Regions from separate parts of the Enterobacter sp. FW301-JW81 genome, predicted to be linked through region 3. Evidence: predicted binding sites of a transcription regulator. Region 3 holds the regulator's gene; each other region holds the start of a gene.
What was found. The regulator LexA, encoded in region 3, represses DNA repair genes until DNA is damaged. The targets are predictions, from matches to a motif close to TNCTGTATGTACATACAGNA.

Region 1 (5,141 bases), on a different contig from region 3:
CGCGGCTTTTACGCCAGGCGCCAGGTTCAGTTCGAAACGGGTAATGACAGGACCCGGTGAATAGTTCACTACATCCGCCTTGATACGGAAATCAGCCAGACGCGCTTCCACCAGTCGCGCCATCTGCTCCAGCGCGAATGTGTCGACCGGTTCTACCTCTGACGGCGGCGGTGTTAACAGATCCAGAGACGGCAGCGGCGTGCTTGGACGCTGCAGCGGGCGGCTATCACCGTTACGCATCAGCAGCGGGTGAATCAGACTTTCCTGCGGCTGCGGAGCAGGCTGCTGGAACTGCGGCGGTTGCTGCGGCTGTGCGTAAGCCTGCGGAGCCGGCTGCTGAGGCTGCGGGGCATAGGACTGCTGCACAGGAGCGGGTTGCTGGCGCACAGGTTCAACTTCAGGCATCACGCTCGGGGTAAATAACGGCTCGCTCGGGCCATCATCCACCAGATCTTTCATCGGTGAGAATTCAAAATCCGACAGCGAGAACGGATTTGCGCCAGCAGGTTGTTCACCGGAATAGCGCTGCTGCTGGGTAGCGGCAAACTGGCGCGCTAATTCGGCTTCTGCCGCGTCATCTTCGTCTTCGAGCACAGGCTCATCGTGCTGATATTGCTCACCGTAGCGTTGATTCTGCTGCGCAGCAAACTGGCGAGCCAGCTCTTCCTGCTGCATTTCATCGACGTCATCTTCGTACTCAGGCTCGCGTGCTTTTTCTTCGGCCATGCGCTGGGAAGGCAGCTTGATCCCATAAGAGGCAAGCTCACGACGGGTCGGAACGCGAACGCGGTTAGGACGAGGCAGTTGCGGACCAATCCCCTCCTTCACCTGAGGACGCGGCGCCCCACCGGTTGCCAGACTAAAGACAGGTGCAGCCACGGCCGCCGCCGCGGTAGCCTGCTTAACGCTTTCCGCTACGGGTGCAACAACAGGCGTCGCGTCGACCGGCGGAACAGAAACAGAAGGCGCTTTCGAAACGGGTTCCTGCACCGGTTCAGGCACCGGCTGATACCAGGCCGCCAGCTGCTCGCGTTCACGCGCTCGTCGCTCTTCGACTTCTTCGAAATAGTACAGCGGTGGGCGCGCGGGCTTCACCTCTTCCACAATTTCGGGCTCAGACTCAGGCTGCGGTGCGGCATAAGGTTGCACAGGTTCAACCGGTTCAGGCACATATTCCTGATAGGGTTGAGCCACAGGCTGCTCGTATTGTGGATAGCTTTCTGGTTCATACGCAGGCTGCGGCGGCTGATAAGGTTGCTGCCACTGCTCCTGCTGCACGGGAATATAGCTTTCTGGTTCAGGCGCAATGACCGGTTCCGGGGTGTGAACACCCGGAGCAGTCTGCCAGTCAACCTGCGGCTGCTGAATAACGGATTCCGGCGGTGAAACCGGCGCAGACGGCATCACGGCTTCAACAGGCGCGGCATAGGCCTGAGCAGCGGTCGTCGCGGCTGCGGCTGCGGCAACCGGCTCGGTGACCGAGTGGCCGTTTAACAGCGGATCGTATTCGTCAAAGTCGCCGGGGGTGGCCCGGCTGCCGGAGAAGAGCACATCGTCAGGATCGACGGCAGCGCCCGCAGCGCGGTACGCTACCTGCTCGTCTTCATCCATGCGTTTACCGGAGAAGAGCGCCGCATCGGTTTTACGGCCTAGCGGGTTAGCAAATTTCTCAGCAACACGCTGGCGACGCGCCAGCGCGCCACGCAGAATTCGAGCACGACGAGATTCGCGACGCTGCACAGGGGCATCGTCTTCCTCTTCATCTTCGTATTCATCTTCATCAACCCACGTATCGTCACGGCGGGTACGGTTGCTGGCGAAGGTCAGAATAGTGAGGATAAAACTGCCAATCTTTTCGGCAATGCTCACCCAGGACCAGCCGGTGAATAACGTCAGCCCCGCCGCCCAGATGCACAGCAGCGCCAGCGTGCCGCCGCTGCTGTGCAGCATTGGCTGCAGCGCAGAACTCAACAGGCTGCCAATCACCCCGCCCGAGGCGAAGTACCAGATATCATCCGCATTGATCGCCGCCAGACCACATGAGGTGAGGATCAGCGCCAGCGCGCCAATCAGGCGCAGCGACACGGCGAAATAGTCGATGTAATCATCGTTCTGACGATGACGCCACGCAAACCAGCATCCGCCAATGATAATGACCGGAAGGGTGTAGGCCATCACACCGAAAATGAAAAATAGCGTGTCCGCAAGCCAGGCACCGGGTACGCCGCCTAAATTATGGATAGGCTCATGCCATGCAGTTTGTGACCAGCTGGGATCTGAGGGGTTGAAACTGAGTAAGGCTGCCATCAGCCAGACGGCAAAAAGGGCAATAACAATCAGCAAAGCCTCGAGGAGACGACGTCCGCTGCTTAGCTTCGATAGTGTGACTTCTTTGTCTTCAGTGTATTCCTGGCTCAAGAAAGGCTCTCCAGGTATCAGGCATATCCTGCCTGTTTGCTAAAACGGACAACAGCGCCGGGACTCCCCGGCACTGTTGCTGTATGGATTAACAGGAGTGTAATCAAACTACGCTGATTTTGCACCTGTTCCGTGTTAGCGCGTCTTAATAACCAGACGATTGCTCTGTTTGACCTCTTCCATCACCACATACGTACGGGTGTCGTTCACGCCTGGCAGACGCAGCAGGGTTTCCCCCAGCAGCTTACGGTAGGCGGACATATCAGGCACACGGGTTTTCAACAGGTAGTCGAAATCACCGGAAACCAGGTGACACTCTTGAATTTCTTCAAGTTTTTGTACAGCGGCGTTAAATTGCTCAAACACATCCGGTGCACCACGATTCAGAGTAATCTCAACAAATACCAGAAGTGAGGCATCCAGATAATGCGGGTTCAGCAGAGCCGTATAGCCCTGAATAAAACCCTGTCTTTCCAGTCGGCGCACACGCTCAAGGCACGGCGTCGGGGAAAGTCCCACACGTTTTGAAAGCTCGACGTTGGAAATACGCCCATCCTTTTGCAATTCATTAAGAATGTTACGATCGATACGGTCGAGATCTTTGCCAGGGCGCTTCTTGCTATCTACCATTATTATTGTCTCTCTGTATTCCTTCCCTACTCCTGCCTGGACCCTGTGCACATCACTGTTCAGAGCCTGTACCCGTTAGTCATCACATCGCCTGGTTTTGTATTAGACGCGATGCGGATTCGGGTTCTGTTGGTAAGAAGACCGTTGCCCAAAGGCAGTCACCAACATCACGTATGGCGTCTGTCCACGCCATGCGTAGATTTCACTGACCCGGTAAAAATGGCATTTACGTGCATGCCTATGCGGCATACGGTTAACGCGGTTTTTTTTCTTCCTTGAATGTTTTCGCAAAAGCGCAGGGGATTGTCAAAGCAAAACATCGTTTTTTAGTACAACATGCCGGATATTCATTACGGCAGGGTATTAATCCTCATTTTATTGCCTTACAAACGACCGATTTTCAGGAGAAAGCCTGATGCTATCGCGCGTCATTCATCGTCCGTAGCTATTACATGGATTGATAACAAAATTGCTGCGCTCTTTTTTTACGACAACAAATTCCCTACAATCCTGCCAAATGTCTGCCAACAACAATGGGGATCTCATGGGCACGGCCAAACACAGTAAGCTGCTAATCCTTGGTTCTGGACCTGCGGGATATACCGCAGCGGTCTATGCTGCACGCGCTAACCTGCAACCGGTATTAATCACCGGCATGGAAAAAGGCGGTCAGCTGACCACCACCACCGAAGTGGAAAACTGGCCAGGCGATCCGAACGACCTGACCGGGCCGCTGCTGATGGAACGTATGCACGAGCATGCCGCTAAATTCGAAACCGAAATTCTGTTCGACCACATTAACAAGGTCGATCTGCAGAACCGTCCGTTCCGCCTGACGGGTGACAGCGGCGAATACACCTGTGATGCGCTGATCGTCGCAACCGGTGCCTCTGCCCGTTACCTCGGTCTGCCATCCGAAGAAGCGTTCAAAGGCCGCGGCGTCTCTGCCTGCGCAACCTGTGACGGTTTCTTCTACCGCAATCAGAAGGTCGCGGTCATCGGCGGCGGCAACACCGCAGTCGAAGAAGCGCTGTACCTGGCGAACATTGCCTCAGAAGTGCACCTGATCCACCGTCGCGACACCTTCCGCGCGGAGAAGATCCTGATCAAACGTCTGATGGATAAAGTGGCAAGCGGCAACATCGTGCTGCACACCAACCGTACCCTCGAAGAAGTCACGGGCGACCAGATGGGCGTTGCCGGTCTGCGTATCCGTGATACCCAGAACACCGACAACGTCGAAACGCTGGAAGTGGCTGGCCTGTTTGTGGCAATCGGTCACAGCCCGAACACCGCCATCTTCGACGGTCAGCTGGAGCTGGAAAACGGCTACATTAAAGTGCAGTCTGGCATTCACGGTAACGCGACCCAAACCAGTATCCCGGGCGTGTTCGCGGCCGGCGACGTGATGGACCACATTTACCGCCAGGCGATTACTTCTGCGGGCACCGGCTGTATGGCCGCGCTGGACGCCGAACGCTACCTCGACGGACTGGCTGAACAAGGTAAATAATCTTTACAAGTCAGTAACAAACGTAAATAAAGGCGGCGATAAGTCGCCTTTATTGTCTCCCCGTTGTAACATTGCGCTGCCCAACTTCTAATAACGTCACCTGCAAAGTACGCAATGGAAAAAACCCGTCAACAAGAGTTAACACGCTGGCTGAAACAGCAAAGCGTTATTTCCCGCCGCTGGCTTACGATTTCCCGTCTCCTGGGATTCGTTAGCGGTCTGTTGATTGTTGCCCAGGCATGGCTGCTGGCCCGCATTCTTAATCACATGATCATGGAGAACATCCCGCGCGAAGCGCTCCTGCTTCCCTTTATTGTCCTGATCCTGATTTTTGTCCTGCGCGCCTGGGTGGTGTGGCTGCGTGAGCGCGTCGGTTTTCACGCCGGACAGCATATCCGCTACGAGATCCGCCGTCAGGTGCTGGATCGTCTTCAGGAAGCCGGGCCCGCGTGGATCCAGGGAAAACCGGCCGGAAGCTGGGCGACGCTGATCCTTGAGCAGATTGACGATATGCACGACTACTACGCGCGCTATCTGCCGCAAATGGCCCTTGCCGTCTTCGTTCCGCTGCTGATTGTGA
Region 2 (5,141 bases), on a different contig from region 3:
GTACGGTCAGCTCGCGCTGGTTGTCATGGTCATAGCTGGAGATGCATACGGTATCGACATGACGAATGCCCAGCTCACGTGCCAGCAGCGCCCCCGGTACCAGACCGCCACGGCTGACGGCAATAATGCCTTTCCACTGTTCGGAAGGCATCAGACGCGCAGCCAGTTTGCGTGCGTGAATCTGCAACATGTCCCAGGTGACGACGTATTTTTCGCTCATGTGAAGTGTCCCAGCCTGTTTTTATACGGCTTAAAAAGTGTTCGAGGGGGAAATAGGTTGCGCGAGATTATAGAGATCTGACGCACTAAAAACCAGTGTTTAGCGCCCTCTGCCTGAGTTTTTACATGCTTTATGCTACCAGCCAGCAGAGAAAGTGGTATTCTCAGTTTCATCTCGCAAGCCTGACTTGTGGTAACTATTAACCTGCTAACCCTGTGACCTGCAACCCTGTTTGCAGCGCCTCGACAAGGAGACTTATCGTGTCTGAACTGTCTCAATTATCTCCGCAGCCGCTGTGGGATATTTTTGCCAAAATCTGCTCCATTCCACACCCTTCCTACCATGAAGAACAGCTTGCCGAACATATTATGGGTTGGGCGAAGGAAAAAGGTCTGCATGCTGAACGTGACCAGGTTGGCAACATTCTGATCCGCAAGCCCGCTACCGCAGGCATGGAAAACCGCAAACCGGTTGTGCTGCAGGCGCACCTGGACATGGTGCCACAGAAGAACAACGACACTGTTCACGACTTCACCAAAGACCCGATTCAACCGTACATCGACGGCGACTGGGTGAAAGCGCGCGGCACTACACTTGGCGCAGATAACGGGATCGGCATGGCCTCTGCGCTGGCCGTGCTGGCTGACGACAGCGTTGAGCACGGTCCGCTGGAAGTGCTGCTGACAATGACCGAAGAAGCGGGTATGGACGGTGCATTCGGTCTGCAGGCTAACTGGCTGCAGGCGGATATTCTGATCAACACCGACTCCGAAGAAGAAGGCGAAATCTACATGGGCTGCGCGGGCGGGATTGATTTCATCTCTACCCTGCCGCTGTCGCGCGAAGCGATCCCTGCCGGTTTCCAGACCTTCAAGCTGACGCTGAAAGGGCTGAAAGGCGGCCACTCCGGCGGTGATATTCACCTGGGCCTGGGGAATGCCAACAAACTGCTGGCGCGCTTCCTGGCAGGCCATGCGGCAGAGCTGGACCTGCGTCTGGTCGATTTCAACGGCGGTACGCTGCGCAACGCGATCCCGCGCGAAGCGTTCGCCACCGTGGCGGTGCCGGCGGCAAAAGCGGACGAGCTGAAAAAACTCTCCAGCGTGTACCTGGATATCCTGAAAAACGAACTGTCAGCAAAAGAGAAAAACCTGACCGTGGTACTGGAATCCGTCTCCACGGATAAAGCCGCGCTGACCGCAAAGTCTCGTGACACCTTCGTTCAGCTGCTGAACGCGACGCCAAACGGCGTGATCCGCAACTCTGACGTGGCGAAAGGCGTGGTGGAAACTTCACTGAACGTTGGCGTAGTAACCATGAGCGACGACAGCGCGGAAATCATTTGCCTGATCCGCTCGCTTATCGACAGCGGTAAAGAGTATGTGGTGAGCATGCTGGAATCTCTGGGCACGCTAGCGGGTGCAAAAACCTCCGCTAAAGGCAGCTACCCGGGCTGGCAGCCGGATGCAAGCTCTCCGGTGATGGCACTGGTGCGCGAAACTTACCAGCGTCTGTTCAACAGCACCCCGAACATCCAGGTGATCCACGCCGGTCTGGAATGTGGCCTGTTCAAGAAGCCGTATCCGGACATGGACATGGTTTCTATCGGGCCAACCATTACCGGACCACACTCGCCGGATGAGCAGATTCATATCGAAAGCGTGGGCCATTACTGGACCCTGCTGACTGAACTGCTGAAAGCGATTCCTGCTAAGTAATACCCTCACCAAGCCCTCTCCCAAAGGGAGAGGGTGTACAACGTCGTGCCACCGGTCTTTTTACAATCCCAATACCAGCTGTCGTTCCAGCTGCGGGTCCAGCAGCGTGACGTGCAACCCCACCAGCCTGACGCCGCGCCCTGCCCGCCGCTCTTCCCATGCCTTTTTCGCCGTCGCAATGAGATCGTCTTTATTCAGACGCGGCCAGACGTGTTCCTGCGTGGTCTGCTGGAAGTCGTTGAATTTTAGCTTGATACCCTGACGGGCAATGAGCAGGTCCGGTTTTACTTTAATTAAGCGTCGTTCCAGCTCCGGGTAGAGCTGTTCTGTGATAATGAATTCGCATTCGGACCAGTCATGAATATCTTCACTGAGGGTTCGCTCAACGCCAACGGATTTCCGTAACCGTTCGCTGTTTACATCGCGATCGTCAATCCCCTGGCTGCGCTCCCACAGCACGCGGCCAAACTTGCCAAAGCGCTTGAGCAGCATGGCGAGATCGCTTCGCTGCACATCTTCGCAGGTGCGTAATCCCATGCTTTCCAGCTTTGCGGCGGAGACTTTTCCCACCCCGGGGATTTTGCCGAGCGGCAGCGTTTTTAAAAATGCAGGCACCTCTTCCGGCGTAATGACGTACTGGCCGTTGGGCTTATTCAAATCGGAGGCAATTTTGGCGAGGAATTTAACGGGCGCGACACCCGCCGATGCGGTCAGATTCAGCTCGTTGAAAATCGTCTGGCGGATCTCCTGAGCCATTAGCGTGGCGGAGCCGTGACAATGCACGCTGTCGGTAACATCCAGATAGGCTTCGTCCAGCGACAGCGGCTCAATCAAAGAGGTATAGCGGGAGAAGATTTCGCGAATATGAACCGAGGCTTCCTTATAGGCGTCAAACCGGCCTGGCAGGAGCGTGAGATGAGGGCAAAGCTTTAAGGCCATCGCCGTCGGCATGGCGCTACGCACGCCAAATATGCGCGCAGGGTAGTTTGCGGTGCTGATGACACCCCGCTGCACGCGGCTGCCGCCAATGGCGATGGGAATATCCCGTAGCGCCGGGTTGTCACGCATCTCCACTGCGGCAAAAAAACAGTCCATATCAACATGGATAATTTTGCGCATAGTAAGCCCTCACTCATTACTGGATAAGTATACAGTAAATAAATGAGAATTGAGAAGCGGATCGAAGAACGCCGGGTGGCGGCGTTGCCTTACCCGGCCTACAAAAACTCAAATAATGCGCTGCTGTTCGCGGGCCATTCTTTTTTTCCGCGCATCGCACGGTTCCGGGCAGTCGCACACCTTCTCCATCCCAATGGAAGAGATGCCGCCGCAGCTGCCCTGGAGGCTTTTCCGCTTAACGATCCAGCCTAACGACATGCCGAAGATGACAAGCACAAAAACCGCAAAGGTTGCCAGAAACGTCAGCATCATCAGCCTCCAAAGTCATCAAGCATGATGTTCTCATCTTCCACGCCAAGATCTTTCAGCATCTTAATCACGGCGGCGTTCATCATCGGCGGCCCACACATATAGAACTCGCAGTCCTCGGGTGCCGGGTGCTGTTTGAGGTAGTTTTCGTACAGCACGTTGTGAATGAACCCCGTGTATCCCGTCCAGCTATCTTCCGGCTGCGGATCGGAGAGCGCCACGTGGAAGGTAAAGTTCGGGTTTTCGCGCGCCAGCTGTTCGAATTCATCATCATAGAACATCTCGCGCAGCGAGCGCGCCCCGTACCAGAAGCTGATCTTACGCTGGCTGCCGAGCCGCTTAAGCTGGTCAAAGATGTGCGAGCGCATCGGGGCCATACCGGCTCCGCCACCGATAAACACCATTTCAGCCTCGGTATCTTTGGCAAAGAACTCGCCGAACGGACCGGAGATCGTCACTTTGTCGCCTGGCTTAAGGGACCAGATATACGACGACATCACGCCCGGCGGCGCGTCCGGCACGTTCGGTGGCGGCGTGGCGATACGCACGTTGAGCATGATAATGCCCTTCTCTTCCGGGTAGTTGGCCATCGAGTAGGCGCGCAGCGTCGGCTCTTTCACCTCGGACACAAAGCGGAAAAGGTTGAATTTGTCCCAGTCGGCGCGGTACTCCTGCGGAACGTCAAAGTCCGCATACGCCACCGTGTGCTCCGGGCACTCAATCTGAATGTATCCCCCGGCGCGGAACGGGACATCTTCCCCTTCCGGCACCCGCAGCTTCAGCTCTTTAATAAAGGTGGCTTTGTTATCATTAGAGATAACCTCGCACTCCCATTTTTTAACGCCGAATATCTCTTCCGGCAGCTCAATCTTCATGTTCTGCCGCACCGCGACCTGGCAGGCGAGACGGCAGCCCTCTTTTGCCTCACGTTTTGTGATATGCGCCAGTTCGGTTGGCAGAATATCGCCACCGCCCTCTTTCACCGTCACGCGGCACTGCCCGCAGGAGCCGCCGCCGCCGCAGGCTGAGGAGACAAAAATGCCGTTACCGGAGAGCGTATTGAGGAGTTTATCCCCCGCCGGCGTGCGGATCTGATGCTGCGGCTCGTCGTTGATATCAATCACCACGTCGCCGGAATTCACCAGCTTCGCGCGCGCCGCCAAAATGAGCCCTGACAGCACCAGTACAATCAGCGTGAACATCACCACGCCAAGAATAATTTCCATCTGTAAGCCCTTATAGCTGCACGCCGGAGAAGGACATAAAGCCCAGCGCCATCAACCCGGTGGTGATAAAGGTGATCCCTAAGCCACGCAGCCCAGCAGGCACGTTGGCATATTTCATTTTTTCGCGGATCCCCGCCATGGTGACAATCGCCAGCATCCAGCCGATGCCGGAGCCGAAGCCGTAGACGACGGATTCACTGAAGTTGTAATCACGCTGAACCATAAACGAGACGCCGCCGAAGATGGCACAGTTCACCGCGATAAGCGGCAGGAAGATCCCCAGCGCGTTGTAAAGCGACGGGAAATACCTATCCAGGATCATCTCAAGGATTTGGACCAGCGCCGCAATTACCCCGATAAAGGTGATGAAGTTCAGGAAGCTGAGATCAACGCCTTCCACCAGCGCGCCGTCCCGCAGCACAAAGTTGTACACCAGATTGTTAATGGGCACGGAGAGCCCGAGCACGACCGTCACCGCCACGCCCAGTCCAAAGGCCGTCGACACTTTTTTGGAAACCGCAAGGAACGTACACATGCCCAGGAAAAACG
Region 3 (5,141 bases):
TGCCATAGCTGCCAGAGGCAACGCCAGTGCCACCCATTGCGTCGCTACGTGATTCTGTCCAGGTATTGGCTGCTCCCGCCTGATTTGCCATAAACAAGGAGACAGCGATACTCACCACCGAAAATTTAAAATTTTTTTTCACAGGATGCCCGTTATAGTCTGTTATGAAATAACCCCTGTCTGTTATCACCCAAACAGGAACGAACTATTGCTGTGAATAAGTAGTAAAAGACCCGCTATTTCTTTCCCTAAGTAAAATTCCCTTACGGCCTGTTATATTTTGTGACGGCCCTCAATATTTATAGAAGAGGAAATTATTTTTTCCCAGGTTTTCCATCGTGCGGTCCAAAAAACTGTGGAGGATGGTCGACCCAGCGATCTTCACGCGTGGCGGCATACACGGGGTTGAGCGGGTAGTAGATGCGGTTGTGCTTCTTGTTGGCCTCGCCAACGACCAGTAGCCGAACCTCTTCATCCGTGTTGTTGATAAAGGTATGGCAGATACCGGTTCCGGCGGGGAACCCCACGCTGTCGCCCGGTTCAAGCTTCCACAAATAGCCATTAATCCAGGCCTCCGGGTAGCCTTCGAGCACGTAGATAAACTCTTCTTCGTCGCTTTCCGCATGGGGATAAGACGTCCTGCGTCCCGGCGGCAACCGTTCATGATGAATGCCAATGCGCCCGAGCCCGAGCCTGCGAGCCAGCGGTGCACCGATAGAAAACAGCTCATCACTCCCTGGATAGGTCGAATCATCCGCACCTTCAACGTCGCGCCAGTGCCGAATACAGTCAGGTCTTTTCATTGTTTATTTCCCGGTTTGCGATGGGTCAGGTATAGCACAGACTGGCGGATCTCGGTGTTTTTACCAGAACATGATAAAGTGAGGGTTTTCCGTCCTATAACATCCGGGGTGCTACATGGATAAGTCCACAAAAGAGCTGTTAGCGCAGGCCGAAAAGCTGTGCGCGCAACGCAATGTGCGCCTGACTCCGCAGCGCCTTGAAGTATTACGTCTGATGAGCCTGCAGCAGGGTGCAATCAGCGCCTACGATCTGCTCGACCTGCTCCGCGAAAGCGAGCCGCAGGCGAAACCGCCGACGGTCTACCGCGCGCTGGATTTCCTGCTGGAACAAGGATTCGTGCATAAAGTAGAGTCCACAAACAGCTATGTGCTGTGCCATCTGTTCGATCAGCCAACGCATACATCGGCGATGTTTATCTGTGACCGCTGTGGGGTTGTGAAAGAAGAAGGCGCGGAAGGCGTGGAAGACATTATGCATTCGCTGGCCGCTAAAATGGGCTTTGCCCTGCGTCATAACGTGATTGAAGCGCACGGGCTGTGTTCAGCGTGCGTTGAAGTGGAAGCCTGTCGTCATCAGGACGCGTGCCAGCATGACCACTCTATACTCGTGAAGAAAAAGCCGCGTTAGCGACAAAAGAAAAGGCGGCTTAGAGCCGCCTCGTGGGTTATTCAGCGTTACCAGCGGTAGTCGTTACGGGTTTCCCAGTCTTTGACTTCGTTTTCCGCCTGATCTTTCGCGTAGCCGTAACGTTCCTGAATTTTACCGACAAGCTGATCGCGTTTACCTTCAATGACGGTCATATCGTCATCAGTCAGCTTACCCCACTGTTCTTTCGCTTTACCTTTGAACTGCTTCCAGTTGCCGCCGATTTCGTCTTTATTCATCATCGTGTCCTCTTAGTTAAGCGTCGGGTCGTAACGTCCGTTACGTTCTTTTCTGCTGGACGTGATAATTATTGTAGTTAAGGATTCGGCTGTTGGTTTCATATTCGGAATCTTTAACCGTCACGATATATCGTGACGCGAGGGGAACCAGGTATTGTCCCGCCAGTGGCGCCGCCAGATAAAAGCCAGCGATAACCCCCGCAGCGAGAGGAAGACGGCAAGGGCCAGCCATAAACCGTGGTTGCCAAGCCACGGTAGCGTCAACAGCGTCAGGCCAAATCCGGCCGCCGCGACAGCCATGCTGTTACGCATTTCGGCTCCGCGCGTCGCACCGATAAACATGCCGTCCAGGAGATAACACCAGACGCCGACCACCGGTAAAATCACCTGCCAGATAAGGTAATGGCCCGCCAGCTCGCGCAGTGAAGAAAGAGAGGTGAGTAACGCCACAATCTGCTCGCCAAAACAGGCATAAACCAGACCAAACGCCAGCGCGACCAGTCCCGACTGACGGCAGGCTGCCCGCCAGACATCCTGTAGCTGCCCGCTTTCGCGCGCGCCATACGCCTGCCCAGAATGCGCTTCAACCGCATAGGCAAAGCCGTCCAGCGCGTAGGCGGTAAAGGTCAGAAGCGTCATCAATACCGCGTTGACCGCGACGATTTCGGGCCCCAGCCGGGCCCCGAAAACCGTCAGCGCGCCGAAACAGAGCTGAAGAAGCAGCGAGCGCAGCATGATGTCACGGTTGAGCGCCAGCAGCTTACGGATATTCCCGCGCCAGGCGGTTTTAAGCAGCGCAAGGGAGATCCCGCGCATCGCCAGAACGCGCCAGACCATCCACAAACCAATAATAAAGGTTCCGTATTCTGCAATCGCGGTCGCCAGTGCCGCACCCTGCACGTTCATATGCAGACCCATCACCAGCCAGATATCCAGCACGATGTTGAGAAGGTTACCCACTACCAGCAAAATCACCGGTGCACGGGCGTACTGTACGCCCAGGAGCCAGCCCAGCAGAACCAGGTTAGCCAGCGAGGCGGGCGCGCTGAGCCAGCGGATTTCAAGAAAACGTCGCGCCTGCTCCAGTACCGCTTCGCTGCCGCCAACGATATGAAGCGCAAGGTCAATCAGGGGAGCGCGCAGTAAAACGATTAACGCCCCCGCGCCAAGCGCAAGTATCAGCGGCTGCACCAGCGCGCGAGCCAGACGCAGCGGATCTTTTGCGCCATAAGCCTGTGCGGTCAGTCCGGTGGTGCTCATGCGCAAAAAGAGCAGCAGCATAAACAGGAAGCTGGTTGCCGTCGCGCCAATCGCCACGCCGCCAAGATAAACAGGCGAATCAAGATGACCAATAACGGCAGTATCGACCAGACCCAGCAAGGGCACGGTGATATTGGAGAAAATCATTGGCAGAGCAAGACGCCACAATGCCTTATCGGATGCCGTCAGCAGTGACATGAAAAATACCGGGAGCAGAAAATGAATCAGGCTACAGCGGAGCCGTAGCCTGTCAGGAAGAGATTAAAGCCATTCACCGTTGCGAATAACCCCAACCGCCAGTCCTTCGATAGAGAAGTTATGTTCACGGAGATCCACCACAATCGGGGAGAACTCGTTGTTTTCAGGCAACAGCTGGACGGTGTTACCCTGCTTTTTAAGGCGCTTGACGGTGACTTCGTCATCGATGCGTGCGACCACGACCTGGCCGTTGCGCACATCCTGCGTTTTGTGAACCGCAAGCAGATCGCCGTCAAGAATACCGATGTCTTTCATTGACATACCGCTTACGCGCAGCAGGAAATCAGCGCTCGGTTTGAACATGGCTGGATCGACCTGATAGTGGCCTTCAATATGCTGCTGTGCCAGTAAAGGCTCACCCGCAGCAACGCGCCCCACCAGCGGAATGCCCGTCTCTTCTTCCACCAGCAGGCGGATACCACGTGACGCGCCCGAAACAATCTCAATCACGCCCTTACGTGCCAGCGCTTTCAGGTGTTCTTCGGCAGCATTCGGAGAACGGAAGCCCAGACGCTGCGCGATTTCCGCACGCGTGGGTGGCATACCCGTCTGGCCGATATGATCCCGGATGAGATCAAACACCTCTTGCTGCCTGGTCGTTAACGCTTTCATTCCGCCCCCTGGGTGTATATACAGTTATGCTGTGAGTATATACAGTCAAAGGCGATTTTGGAACCAAAAACTGCACAAAAAACCAGGGACTTAATTATTCCTCGAGGCTCATCGGAAATGTGACCAAAGCAGCGTGACCCAGGTGATAACGGCAGTAATAATTGACAGCAGCACGGCAGCAGAGCCCATGTCTTTTGCCCGGCCAGCGAGTTCGTGGAAATCAGAGCCGATACGGTCAACAACAGCCTCAATAGCGCTATTAAGAATTTCCACTATCATCACCAGAAGCACGGAGCCGATCAGAAGTACGCGTGTTATTGCATCAACATCAAGGAAACAGGCGATAATCACCGCGATGATAGCGGCGACGCCCTCCTGGCGAAAAGCGGCTTCATTGATCCACGCGGCGCGGAAACCTTTCCAGGAATAGCCGGCGGCTTTGATGATTCGAGTTAACCCAGTGGTATTATTGGCCATTAAAAGAACCTTTTATTGGAAATAGCGTCAGTAACTATAGCTGTAGCGCGTTTCGCTGCCGCTTGAAGTATGACGGGTAACAACAGAAATTTTGCGCGCTTTCTGTTATCCTTGCGCCGCAATTGCATTATTAACCAGAGGCTTTACATCGTTTATGTCCGGCTGGCCACGAATTTACTACAAATTACTTAATTTACCATTAAGCATCCTGGTAAAAAGCAAGTCTATCCCAGCAGAACCCGCGCTGGAATTGGGGCTCGATACGTCGCGTCCTATTATGTACGTTTTGCCTTATAACTCGAAGGCAGACTTACTGACGCTTCGCGCCCAGTGTCTGGCGCATGACCTACCTGACCCGCTTGAACCGCTGGAAGTTGACGGCACCCTGCTGCCGCGCTACGTGTTCATTCATGGCGGACCTCGCGTGTTTACCTATTACACGCCAAAAGAAGAGTCCATCAAGCTGTTCCATGACTATCTCGACCTGCACCGCAGCAATCCTGACCTGGATGTGCAGATGGTGCCGGTATCGGTGATGTTTGGTCGCCGTCCGGGCCGTGAAAAAGGTGAAGAGAATCCACCGCTGCGCATGCTTAACGGCATCCAGAAATTCTTCGCGGTCTCCTGGCTGGGACGCGACAGCTTTGTGCGCTTCTCGCCTTCCGTTTCGCTGCGTCGAATGGCGGACGAGCACGGCACCGACAAGATCATCGCGCAAAAACTGGCGCGCGTGGCGCGTATGCACTTCGCCCGTCAGCGCCTGGCTGCCGTAGGGCCACGCCTCCCGGCGCGTCAGGATCTGTTCAACAAGCTGCTGGCTTCCAAAGCGATTGCCCGCGCCGTAGA
Region 4 (5,141 bases), on a different contig from region 3:
GGTACGCTTTGTGCGTTTTCACGATAAGAAAAATGACCGGGTCATCGTGGTCTGTCCCGGGCGTATCGAGAGCTACATCAAATACGCCGAACTGGCCTATGACCTGTTCCATCTGGGCTTCGATGTGTTGATTATCGATCACCGCGGGCAGGGGCTTTCGGGCCGCTTGTTATCGGATACGCATCGCGGCCATGTGGATAGCTTCAGCGATTACGTCGACGATCTCGCCGCGTTCTGGCAGCAGGAGGTCGAGCCTGGCCCATGGCGGAAGCGCTATATTCTGGCGCACTCAATGGGCGGTGCGATTTCAACGCTGTTTTTACAGCGTCACGAGCACCAGTGCGACGCCATTGCGCTCACCGCGCCGATGTACGGCATCGTCATGCGCTTTCCGGACTGGATGGTGCGCCATATTCTCGACTGGGCTGAGGGCCATCAGCGCATTCGTGAAGGTTACGCCATCGGCACCGGGCGCTGGCGGGCGTTGCCGTTTGCGATGAACGTGCTGACCCACAGCCGACAGCGCTATCGTCGTAACCTGCGTTTTTATGCCGATGAACCGCGCCTGCGCGTGGGTGGCCCGACATATCACTGGGTGCGGGAAGGGATCCTTGCCGGTGAGCAGGTTCTGGCGGGCGTCGCGAATGACGACACGCCAACGCTCCTGATTCAGGCTGAAGAAGAGCGTGTGGTGGATAACCGCATGCATGACCGCTTTTGCGAACTCCGCGCTGCCGCCGGGCACCCTTGTGAAGGGGGAAAACCGTTGGTCATCAACGGCGCGTACCATGAGATCCTTTTTGAAAAGGACGCTATGCGCTCAGTCGCGCTTAACGCCATCGTCGAGTTTTTCGACCGGCATAACTGATTTTCTATTGAGGTTAAATTTCCCTATGTACCAGGTTGTTGCATCTGATTTAGATGGCACGCTGCTTTCTCCCGACCACACCCTGTCGCCTTACGCGAAAGAGACCTTAAAGCTGCTGACCGCCCGGGGCGTGAACTTCGTGTTTGCCACCGGCCGCCACCACGTAGACGTAGGGCAGATCCGCGATAATCTTGAAATCAAATCGTACATGATCACCTCTAACGGTGCGCGCGTGCATGATACCGACGGCAACCTGATCTTTACCCATAACCTGGATCGCGATATTGCCGCCGATCTGTTCGGGGTAGTGCATAACAACCCGAACATCGTCACCAACGTTTACCGCGACGACGACTGGTTCATGAACCGCCACCGCCCGGAAGAGATGCGTTTCTTCAAGGAAGCCGTATTCCAGTACTCGCTGTACGAGCCGGGTCTGCTGGAGCCGGAAGGGATCAGCAAGGTGTTCTTCACCTGCGTAAACCATGAGGAATTGCTGCCGCTGGAGCAGGCGATCAACGCGCGCTGGGGCGATCGCGTCAACGTGAGCTTCTCAACGCTGACCTGTCTGGAAGTGATGGCCGGGGGCGTCTCCAAAGGCCACGCGCTGGAAGCGGTTGCGAAACGTCTGGGATTCGAGCTGAAAGACTGCATCGCCTTTGGTGACGGCATGAACGACGCCGAGATGCTCTCCATGGCGGGCAAGGGCTGCATTATGGAGAACGCGCACCAGCGTCTGAAAGACCTGCATCCGGAGCTGGAAGTGATCGGCACCAACGGCGACAACGCGGTACCGAAATATCTGCGCAAGCTGTTCCTTGAATAAACTTCATTCGGTTATTTATTGCTCAGTTGTCAACTAAAGAGTTCGCTACAATGCCTGTCCTTCTTTCTGAGAGACAAGCATTGTGGCGCTACTCATTATCACCACTATCCTGTGGGCCTTCTCCTTTAGCCTGATTGGCGAATACCTTGCCGGTTCAGTCGACAGCTACTTCTCGGTGCTGATGCGCGTGGGGCTGGCGGCGCTGGTGTTCCTGCCGTTTCTGCGTACGCGCGGGCAATCGTTGAAAACGATCGTGCTGTATATGCTGGTGGGGGCGATGCAGCTCGGCATCATGTATCTGTTTAGCTTCCGGGCTTACGTCTACCTGTCCGTCTCTGAATTCCTGCTGTTCACCGTGCTTACGCCGCTCTATATCACGCTAATCTACGATTTGCTCAGCAAGCGCCGCCTGCGCTGGGGATACCTGCTGAGCGCGGCACTGGCGGTGATCGGCGCGGCGATTATTCGCTATGACAAAGTCAGCGATCACTTCTGGACCGGGCTAATGTTCGTCCAGCTCGCCAACATCAGTTTTGCCATCGGCATGGTGGGCTACAAGCGCCTGATGGAAACCCGTCCGATGCCGCAGCATAACGCATTTGCCTGGTTCTATATGGGGGCCGCGATTATCGCGGTGGCGGCGTGGTTTATGCTCGGTAACCCGCAAAAGCTGCCGACCACCGCCGTGCAGTGGGGCGTTCTGGTCTGGCTGGGCGTTGTGGCATCAGGGCTGGGGTATTTCATGTGGAACTACGGCGCTACTCAGGTAGACGCCGGTACGCTGGGGATCATGAACAACGTGCATGTCCCGGCAGGGCTACTGGTCAACCTCGCCATCTGGCAGCAACAGCCGCACTGGCCGAGCTTCATTATTGGGGGAACGGTGATCCTGGCTTCGCTGTGGGTCCATCGACGCTGGGTCGCTCCGCGCTCCGCACAAACGGAAGATGGTCGCACGCGTGGTTCCGCGCTGAGCGAATAAACGCCTCCGTAATCGGCTGACGCTGCTCGCCATCGCGCACGGCGGCGTACAGCCTGCTCCACAGTCCTTCACCCAGGGTTTTGGTGACCACCAGACCCTGGCGTTCAAAACTCTCCACCACCCAGTGCGGCAATGCCGCGATGCCCATTCTTGCCGCCACCATCTGAATCAACAGCAGGGTGTTATCCACGCTTTTCAGCTGCGGGCTAATGCCTGCCGGCTGCAGGAAGTGACGCCAGATATCCAGACGACTGCGCTGAACCGGGTAAATCAGCAGCGTTTCTGTCGCCAGATCTTCCGGCGTGATGCGCGTTTTAGCTGCCAGCGGATGGTCCGGCGCCAGCACCAGGCGCACTTCATAATCAAACATCGGCGAATAGTGCAGGCCGCTGCGCGGCAGTATGTCGGAGGTCATGACCAGATCCAGCTCGCCCTGCTGGAGCGAGGGCTGCGGGTCGAACGTCACGCCGGATTTAAAGTCCATCTCTACCTGCGGCCACTTCTGGCGGAAGTTCTCAAGCGCGGGGGTCAGCCATTGAATACAGCTGTGGCATTCAATGGCGATACGCAGCTTGGTCTGCTGCGGTTCGTTACACGCCTGCAGCGCGCTGGCGATCTGCGGCAGCACCTGATTCGCCAGCTGCAGCAGGATCTCGCCCTGAGGCGTAAAGCGCAGCGGCTGGCTCTTACGCACAAAAAGACGAAATCCAAGGCGCTGTTCCAGATCGCTGAACTGGTGAGAAAGGGCGGACTGGGTCTGATGCAGCGTGGCTGCCGCCGCCGCGAGCGAGCCGCAGTTCCGCAACGCTTGTAGCGTTTTCAGGTGTTTTATCTCGATCATGAAAGTCCTTCACTTCGCCATGAACATTTTGCGCTTGAGGAATATACAGTACCTGCCAATTATAGATGTGTAAACATCTGGACGTCTAAATAACGAATTTCACAAGGGGCATACCATGACAATCCGCAATCACACTCTCGGTTTCCCTCGCGTTGGCCTGCGTCGCGAGCTGAAAAAAGCGCAAGAAAGCTACTGGGCGGGTAACGCCACCCGTGAAGAACTGCTGGCGGTGGGACGCGAGCTGCGCGCCCGTCACTGGGATCAGCAAAAACAGGCGGGCATTGACCTGCTGCCGGTGGGCGATTTCGCCTGGTACGACCATGTTCTGACGACCAGCCTGCTGCTTGGCAACGTGCCGGCTCGTCATCAGAACAAAGATGGATCGGTAGATATCGATACCCTGTTCCGCATCGGCCGTGGCCGTGCGCCGACGGGTGAGCCAGCGGCAGCGGCGGAAATGACCAAGTGGTTTAACACCAACTATCACTATATGGTGCCGGAATTCGTAAAAGGCCAGCAGTTCAGGCTGACCTGGACGCAGCTTCTGGATGAAGTGGACGAAGCGCTGGCGCTGGGCCACCAGGTGAAACCGGTGCTGCTTGGGCCGGTAACGTACCTGTGGCTGGGTAAAGTCAAGGGCGAGCAGTTTGACCGGCTCAGCCTGCTGAAGGATATTCTGCCGGTCTACAAACAGGTGCTGATTGAGCTGGGCAAGCGCGGCATTCAGTGGGTGCAAATCGACGAACCTGCGCTGGTGCTTGAACTGCCGCAGGAGTGGCTCGATGCCTTCAAACCGGCGTATGACGCGCTTAGCGGTCAGGTAAAACTTCTGCTGACCACCTATTTCGAAGGCGTGACGCCGAACCTGAAGACCATTACCGCGCTGCCGGTTCAGGGCCTGCACGTTGACCTCGTACACGGTAAGGACGATGTCGCGGAGCTGCACAAGCGCTTGCCAGCGGACTGGCTGCTCTCCGCTGGCCTGATCAACGGCCGTAACGTCTGGCGCGCCGATCTCACCGAGAAATACGCCCAGATTAAGGACATCGTCGGTAAGCGTGAGCTTTGGGTAGCATCTTCCTGTTCGCTGCTGCATAGCCCGATCGATCTGAGCGTGGAAACGCGTCTGGATGCCGAAGTAAAAAGCTGGTTTGCCTTCGCGCTGCAAAAATGTGAAGAGCTGGTCCTGCTGCGCGACGCGCTCAACAGTGGCGACACGGCGGCTATTGCCAAATGGAGCGCACCGATTCAGGCGCGTCGTCACTCGGCTCGTGTCCATAACCCGGCGGTGGAAAAACGCCTGGCGGCCATCACCGCCCAGGACAGCCAGCGTCAGAGCCCGTATGAGGTGCGCGCCGAAGCGCAGCGCGCCCGCTTCAACTTGCCCGCGTGGCCGACCACTACAATTGGTTCCTTCCCGCAGACCACCGAGATCCGCGGCCTGCGTCTGGACTTCAAAAAGGGCAATCTGGATGCGAATCACTACCGCACCGGTATCGCTGAACACATCAAACAGGCGATTATCGAGCAGGAACGTCTGGGTCTGGACGTGCTGGTGCACGGTGAGGCCGAGCGTAACGACATGGTGGAATACTTCGGTGAACATCTGGACGGTTTCGTGTTT

Region 1: the regulator LexA is predicted to act here: its motif matches at 2,496-2,515, upstream of AC3WOK_RS00900 (DNA translocase FtsK 4TM domain-containing protein).
Region 2: the regulator LexA is predicted to act here: its motif matches at 3,075-3,094, upstream of dinB (DNA polymerase IV).
Region 4: the regulator LexA is predicted to act here: its motif matches at 3,549-3,568, upstream of metR (HTH-type transcriptional regulator MetR).

The regions. Positions count from the first base shown of each region.
Region 1 covers NZ_JBYTBA010000001.1:193,837-198,977, reverse strand. The annotation lists gene AC3WOK_RS00900 (DNA translocase FtsK 4TM domain-containing protein) at 1-2,418, opposite strand, end outside; gene lrp (leucine-responsive transcriptional regulator Lrp) at 2,554-3,048, opposite strand; gene trxB (thioredoxin-disulfide reductase) at 3,593-4,561, shown strand; gene cydD (heme ABC transporter permease/ATP-binding protein CydD) at 4,676-5,141, shown strand, end outside.
Region 2 covers NZ_JBYTBA010000005.1:27,865-33,005, reverse strand. The annotation lists gene gpt (xanthine phosphoribosyltransferase) at 1-220, opposite strand, end outside; gene pepD (cytosol nonspecific dipeptidase) at 481-1,938, shown strand; gene dinB (DNA polymerase IV) at 1,999-3,057, opposite strand; gene nqrM ((Na+)-NQR maturation NqrM) at 3,166-3,369, opposite strand; gene nqrF (NADH:ubiquinone reductase (Na(+)-transporting) subunit F) at 3,369-4,592, opposite strand; gene nqrE (NADH:ubiquinone reductase (Na(+)-transporting) subunit E) at 4,603-5,141, opposite strand, start outside.
Region 3 covers NZ_JBYTBA010000009.1:65,764-70,904, forward strand. The annotation lists gene AC3WOK_RS21980 (conjugal transfer protein TraF) at 1-142, opposite strand, end outside; gene AC3WOK_RS21985 (cupin domain-containing protein) at 315-803, opposite strand; gene zur (zinc uptake transcriptional repressor Zur) at 919-1,431, shown strand; gene AC3WOK_RS21995 (CsbD family protein) at 1,479-1,688, opposite strand; gene dinF (MATE family efflux transporter DinF) at 1,809-3,146, opposite strand; gene lexA (transcriptional repressor LexA) at 3,210-3,818, opposite strand; gene AC3WOK_RS22010 (diacylglycerol kinase) at 3,927-4,295, opposite strand; gene plsB (glycerol-3-phosphate 1-O-acyltransferase PlsB) at 4,450-5,141, shown strand, end outside.
Region 4 covers NZ_JBYTBA010000011.1:20,539-25,679, reverse strand. The annotation lists gene pldB (lysophospholipase L2) at 1-868, shown strand, start outside; gene yigL (sugar/pyridoxal phosphate phosphatase YigL) at 894-1,694, shown strand; gene AC3WOK_RS22875 (carboxylate/amino acid/amine transporter) at 1,777-2,676, shown strand; gene metR (HTH-type transcriptional regulator MetR) at 2,564-3,517, opposite strand; gene metE (5-methyltetrahydropteroyltriglutamate--homocysteine S-methyltransferase) at 3,633-5,141, shown strand, end outside.